Regions from separate parts of the Streptomyces sp. NPDC054866 genome, predicted to be linked through region 2. Evidence: riboswitches for the same ligand, from Rfam matches in the RefSeq annotation. Region 2 holds a riboswitch; the other holds the start of a gene.
What was found. A riboswitch is a leader RNA that binds a small molecule or an ion and turns the genes downstream of it on or off. The one in region 2 is predicted to bind glycine.
Positions count from the first base shown of each region.

Region 1: linked by a shared signal. The riboswitch ahead of gcvP (aminomethyl-transferring glycine dehydrogenase) and the one ahead of gcvT (glycine cleavage system aminomethyltransferase GcvT) in region 2 are both predicted to bind glycine.

Region 1 is NZ_JBSGZA010000004.1:9,230-12,627, reverse strand. Features, by position in the region: gene gcvP (aminomethyl-transferring glycine dehydrogenase) at 1-1,372, opposite strand, end outside; glycine riboswitch at 1,570-1,667, opposite strand; gene ACWGI2_RS20755 (PRC-barrel domain-containing protein) at 1,811-2,188, shown strand; gene ACWGI2_RS20750 (DNA polymerase IV) at 2,309-3,398, opposite strand, start outside.
Region 2 is NZ_JBSGZA010000009.1:40,031-43,428, reverse strand. Features, by position in the region: gene ACWGI2_RS34960 (enhanced serine sensitivity protein SseB) at 1-768, opposite strand, end outside; gene ACWGI2_RS34955 (AAA family ATPase) at 855-1,541, opposite strand; glycine riboswitch at 1,694-1,799, shown strand; glycine riboswitch at 1,800-1,911, shown strand; gene gcvT (glycine cleavage system aminomethyltransferase GcvT) at 1,947-3,071, shown strand; gene gcvH (glycine cleavage system protein GcvH) at 3,161-3,398, shown strand, end outside.

The DNA.
Region 1 (3,398 bases), on a different contig from region 2:
CGAGCGCCTCAATGTCGGCCTCGACCCCGAACGCGGTCCAGATCGCGGTCAGTTGCTTGCGCGTGGTGGTCTCGTCGCAGGCCAGGGAGACGTGGTCGGCGTCGATCTGGTGGATGTTGACGCCACCCTCGCGGGCCGCGGCGACGAGCTGCTCGGCCTTGCCCTGCACCCGCACGGTGAGGGTGTCGAAGTACGCGCCGTGCACGACCTCGACCCCGCCGGCGGTGAGTCCCGCGGCCAGCACGGTCGCGTAGCGGTGAGTACGCCGCGCGATGGACTTGAGCCCCTCGGGCCCGTGGTAGACCGCGTACATTCCGGCCATCACGGCGAGCAGCACCTGAGCGGTACAGATGTTACTGGTGGCCTTCTCGCGGCGGATGTGCTGCTCACGGGTCTGCAGCGCGAGCCGGTAGGCCTTGTTGCCGTCCGCGTCCACGGAGACTCCGACGAGCCGGCCGGGCAGGCTGCGCGCGAACTTCTCGCGCACCGCCATGTAACCGGCGTGCGGGCCGCCGAAGCCCATCGGGACGCCGAAGCGCTGCGTGGTCCCGACGGCGATGTCGGCGCCGAGCTCACCGGGCGAGGTGAGCAGCGTGAGGGCCAGCAGGTCGGCGGCGACGGAGACTATCGCACCGAGCTCGTGCGCCTGCTCGATGAGGGGCTTGATGTCGCGTACGGCACCGGAGGCGCCGGGGTACTGGATCAGTACGCCGACGACACCGCGCTCGGCGACCTCGGCCGGGATGCCCTCGCTCAGATCGGCGACGACGACCTCGACACCGGTCGGCTCGGCGCGGGTCTGGATGACGGCGATGGTCTGCGGCAGCGCGTCGGCGTCGACGAGGAAGACACCGTCCTTGACCTTGCCCATGCGCCGCGAGAGCGCCATGGCCTCGGCGGCGGCGGTCCCCTCGTCAAGGAGCGAGGCACCGGATGTGGGCAGCCCCGTCAGCTCGGCGACGACGGTCTGGAAGTTGAGCAGCGCCTCGAGCCGTCCCTGGGAGATCTCGGGCTGGTACGGCGTGTAAGCGGTGTACCACGCGGGGTTCTCCATGACGTTCCGCAGAATCACGGGCGGAGTGAAGGTCCCGTAGTAACCGAGCCCGATCATGGAATCAAGAACCTGGTTACGGTCCGCGAGGGAGCGCAGTTCGGCCAGGACCTCGGCCTCGGTGCGCGCCCCGGGGAGGTTCAGCGCCTCGGCGTTCTTGATCACATCCGGCACGGCGGCGGCGGTCAGCTCGTCGAGCGAGCCGTATCCGACCTGCGCGAGCATCTTGGCCCGTGCTTCCACATCGGGACCGATGTGCCGCTGCTCGAAGGGGATGCCCTGTTCGAGCTGGGAGAGCGGGGTGCGAGGAGTGGCGGTCATTGCGGAGGCCTCCTGGTCTGACGCGACCTGCGAGGGGCACCACGGCACGGGTACCCGGACGGCCTCCCCCTCTGTCATCTCAACCTGAGAGCTTCACCGGCCCGTGCCCCGCGAGAGGCGCCGCACCGGCTTTCACCGTCGGTGAGGAAGGGTTCCGAACGTGCCCGCCCGACGCCCGCCCTACTTTCCAGAGTGACCTCGTCCGTGCGGTACAGGGGCCTGAGAGATTCCGGGGAGGAGTTGCTCCTTCGGCGCCTCCGGTGCCTTAACCGGAGAGCTCTCCCGCACGGGGTCAGCAGCCAATCGCCAGCCTACCAGCGAGGCGATGGAGGATCCCTCGAGTGGCCGCCTGCCCCGAAGTGCTCTTTCGTAGTGAATACGAATGAACAAGGATGAGTTACGCCCCACTTCGACACGTCTCGACCAGTTGGAGGGCCCGTGCAGACCGACATCGATCCGCGCAACCTGATCGGCCGGAAGGCGTTCGACCGGAACGGGGCCAAGATCGGCACGATCGACGAGGTCTATCTCGACGACGCTACCGGCGCCCCGGAGTGGGCGGCCATACGCACGGGCCTGTTCAGCCGGGACACGTTCGTGCCCCTGGAGCCCAGCGAGCTCAGGAGCGACGGCACCCTGCGCATCCCCTTCGAGCGCTCCCTGATCAAGGACGCCCCCGACTTCGGCGTCGGGCGCCACCTCTCCCCCGAACAGGAACTGCAGCTCTACCACCACTACGGCCTGGACATCACACCTCCCGAGTCACCTACGCCACCGGACAAGGACTTCGGCCGCATAGCGGGCGAGGAGCCCTGAGCCCGCAGACCGCAAGCCGACCACCCTCGTCCGCCCTCGTTGTGGGCAGGCGTTCCGCACCGTGGGCAGGCGTTCCGCACCGGCGGAACGGGTGGGCACAACGCCCATCGCCGGGCACCGCTAACCCAAGGGGCACTGCTCAGCTCCCACCTCCGGTGGTCCCACCAGCGGCAACGGCTCCGCGGGAACAAGCTCGGCATCGTCCACCCGGAAGGTCCGCACCCGCCCCGGCAGGGACCCCGGCGTCTCGAACCGCACCGTCACACGCCCGAGCCCGCTCCCCTGCACCCACCCGTGCCCGAACCGCGCGTGACGCACATCGTGCCCCGCGGCCCACCGCCGCTCGGCGAGCGGCACCTCCTCCACGGGCGGCCGCTCCTCCACGGCCGTTTCCTCCCCCACGGCAACCTCGCCCTCCCCGTGCTCAAGGCCCTCGGCCAGTGCCTGCGCCTGCGCCTGCGCCTGGGCCTGGGCCTGCGCGAAGAGGTCCTCCTGCGTGTAGTCGGCGAGTCCCGTGACCCCCACCCCGAGGAGCCGCACGCCTCCGGTGGTGTCCACGGCCTCGAGGAGCCGCGCCGCGGCCTCCCGCACCACCCCGGGGTCGTCCGTGGGCCCACGCAGCGTCTCCGAGCGCGTCAGCGTCGAGAAGTCGAACCGCCGCACCTTCAGGACGATGGTCCGCCCTGAGTGCCCCGCCGCCCGCAGCCGCTCCACACACCGGTCGGCGAGCCGCGCGACCTCGCCCCTGACCCTCACCCGGTCATGGATGTCCACGTCGTACGTGTCCTCGACGCTGACCGACTTGGATTCCCGCTCCGCCACCACGGGCCGCTCGTCCCGCGCGAGCGCCATCGCGTACAGCGCGCTGCCGTGCGACTTCCCGAGCAGCCGTACGAGCTCGTCCTCGCCCGCCTCCGCGATCTCCCCCACGGTCGTGATCCCGCCCCGCCGCAGATGGTCCCCGGTGGCAGGACCGACACCGGGCAGCGTCCGGACCGGCATCGGACCGAGCAGGTCCCGCTCGGTCCCCGGCACTATGAGCCGCAGGCCGTCCGGCTTGGCCTCCTCCGAGGCGATCTTCGCCAGCATCTTGGACGCGGCGAGCCCGACCGACCCCGCGAGCCCCGTCACCGCCTTGATGTCCGCACGCAACAGCTCGCCCACGGCAAGCGCCGACGTCTGGTCATCGGCAACGCCCCCCGCCTCCAGA
Region 2 (3,398 bases):
GAAGAAGGGCCGCACCCGCTCGCGCATCCAGTCACCGACCGGGTCCTGGGCGACGTCGAGCAGCACCAGGTTCACCGGCCAGGCCACCGGGGCGTGGCCGAGGGCACGGCCCACGGCCTCCATCGGCAGCTCGCGCGCGTTGCCCTCCCAGGAGGTCAGTTCGACGCCGACGAACAGGGACGGCGACTCGCCCTCGACGCTCGCCAGGCAGCGGCGGGCGCTCAGGACGACGCCGATGGCCTCGAACTCGCGGGCGGCGGCGGACAGGAAGTCCACCGGGTCCTCCTGCCAGTCGGGTTCGAAGAGGCGTACGCGGCCGCCGCTCGCGGGGCCGTCCAGCGGGGTGCGTCCCGACCGGCAGAGCTCGGCGACGGCGGGCGGCGGTAGCGGCACACCGACCGTGCCGTCCGGGTTGACCGCGATGCCCAGCTGCGGGGGGAGGCCGCGCGCGAACTCCACGGCGGGCGCCACGGTGCAGCCCATCCGGCCGCCGGTGACGTGCTGGAACTGCTGCTGCGAGCTGAAGACGGGGACGTATGCCTGGCCGTCGATCTCCAGCGTGGGCAGGTCCAGGGTGCCGCTGTCCGGTGCCCCGCCGTTCGGCAGCGGGACCCAGACGTGGCTACGGCCGAGCACCTCGACGATGCGGGCCCCCGCGGATGTGTGGGGTGCGCCGGGCGTGGCGAGGGATGCCGCGAGCACCTCTTCGAGTTCGTTGCCCGGCCATCCTCCGTAGGGATGGGCGTGTGCCTGCGCCGGAATGTCCATCTTCTTCTAACCCCTGCTCGGTCCCGCTCTGCCTGCGGCACGACCCTAACGTGGCGGCCCATGGCAGGCGGCCCACGGCGGGCGTCTCAGTCCCCGAAGCCGATCCCCCGCAGCACCCCGGCCGCCGTCCTGTCGAGGAGCACGGCCGAGCCGCAGCCGCGCGGCAGGTCGCCCCGCTCGGCGGCCCCGACGAGCCGGCCGACCGTCCTGCGATGCCGGGCGAAGGCGTACCGCGACACGCCGCGACCGCGCGAGAGCTGGCCCTCTATGGCGGTGTCCGGCGGTACGTCGAGCAGCAGCAGGTGCAGCGTCGTGCCGCGCCGCGCGGCCTCGCGGGCCAGCCAGCGGCGCACCCAGGCCTGGGTTCCGCAGTCGTGCACCACGACGCCCTCGCCGGAGCGCAGGGCTCTGCGCAGGCCCGCGTAGTGCGCGAGGCGGACCAAGGGGCGGTACACCGCGTACGGCAGCAGGCTCGGCATGCGCCGGGCCCAGCGGTCGCGGGTGTCCTGCGAGTCGATGCGCGGGCCCGCGACGGCTCTGCGCATCAGCGTGGACTTGCCGCTGCCCGGCAGCCCGGAGACGACGATCAGGTCGCCCTCGCCGAACGTGAGGCGGTGCGGGCTGTGACCGGTCCGCTGCCGCAGGTCGCGGACGACGGCCGCCGGCAGAAGGCCACAGCTCTCCCTGGTGGGGGCGGCGGCCTGTTTGGGCAGGGCCACCCCTGTGTTGGTCGCGTAGACACTCGTCCTGCGCACCGTGATCGGCCTCCCCATAGCGGTCACGTACCTGCTTACCGCAGCTTCCCCGGCAAGTGTAAAGAGAAGGTAATGCGGCACAAGCGCATTACGGGACTGGCACCGCACTGGCACTGCCCTGTGACGGAGGCGCGTGCAATGATGTGCGCGCAAACTCCATACAGGCCGTTTGAATCCGCGCGGGAGAGTTCCCGGACGCCGTCGTACGACGCGCTGGGGCGCCGAAGGAGCAAGTCCCTCCCTTGAATCTCTCAGGCCCCGTACCGCGCGGGCGAGGCACATCTGAAAAGCGGGCCGCCTGCGCGGCTCCACCCAAGGTGCAAGTCATGACCCCATATACGGACGGGTCGTGGTGAACCTCTCAGGTTCCGATGACAGATGGGGAGGATCGACCTCGCCCGTCATGCCCTGGGAGTTCCACGAATGAGTACCGCTTCCCGTCTGACCGCACTCGATGCCGTGCATCGCGCCCTCGGCGCGACCATGACCGACTTCGCGGGCTGGGACATGCCGCTCCGCTACGGCAGCGAGCGCGACGAGCACGTCGCCGTCCGCACCAAGGCCGGTCTCTTCGACCTCTCCCACATGGGCGAGATCACCGTCACAGGCCCCGAGGCCGTGGACCTGCTGAACTTCGCGCTGGTCGGCAACATCGGCTCCGTAGGTGTCGGCCGCGCCCGCTACACGATGATCTGCGCCGAGGACGGCGGCATCCTGGACGACCTGATCGTCTACCGCCTCGGCGAGACCGAGTACATGGTCGTCGCCAACGCGTCGAACGCGCAGGTCGTGCTCGACGCGCTCACCGCGCGGGCCGACGGCTTCGACGCCGAGGTCCGCGACGACCGCGACGCGTACGCCCTGCTCGCCGTCCAGGGCCCCGAGTCCCCCGGCATCCTGAAGTCACTCACGGACGCGGACCTGGACTGTCTGAAGTACTACGCGGGCCTGCCCGGCACGGTCGCGGGTGTGCCCGCGCTGATCGCCCGCACGGGCTACACCGGCGAGGACGGCTTCGAGCTCTTCGTCGCGCCCGGCGACGCCGAGAAGCTGTGGAACGCGCTGATGGAGGCCGGTAAGCCGGTCGGCATGGTGCCCGCGGGCCTCTCCTGCCGCGACACGCTCCGCCTGGAGGCGGGCATGCCGCTGTACGGGCACGAGCTGACCGCGGAGCTGACGCCCTTCGACGCGGGCCTCGGCCGGGTCGTGAAGTTCGAGAAGACCTCGCAGTCCGACACCTTCGTGGGGCGCGCGGCGCTCGCGGCCGCCGCCGAGCGCGCCGAGACCGCTCCCCCGCGCAAGCTGGTCGGCCTGATCGCGGCGGGCCGCCGCATCCCGCGCGCGGGCTTCTCCGTGGTCGCCGAAGGCAAGATCATCGGCGAGGTCACCTCCGGCGCCCCGTCCCCGACGCTCGGCAAGCCGATCGCCATCGCGTACGTCGACGCGGCGCACGCGGCCCCCGGCACCGAGGGCGTGGGCGTGGACATCCGCGGCACGCACGAGCCGTACGAGGTCGTGGCTCTGCCGTTCTACAAGCGCCAGAAGTGACACTGCCGCTTCCGTGGTAACCCGGAAGTGACCCCACGCACATCTTCCCCGTTCCGCAGCACCCACCCGCGTACAGGAGAATTCAGGTCATGAGCAACCCCCAGCAGCTGCGTTACAGCAAGGAGCACGAGTGGCTCTCGGCCGCCGAGGACGGTGTGGCGACGGTCGGGATCACGGAGCACGCGGCCAACGCGCTCGGTGACGTCGTCTACGCCGACCTTCCCGAGGCCGGCGCCGCGGTGACCGCGGGTGAGACCTGCGGCGAGCTCGAGTCGACGAAGTCGGTCAGCGACCTGTACTCCCCGGTGACCGGTGAGGTCGTCGAGT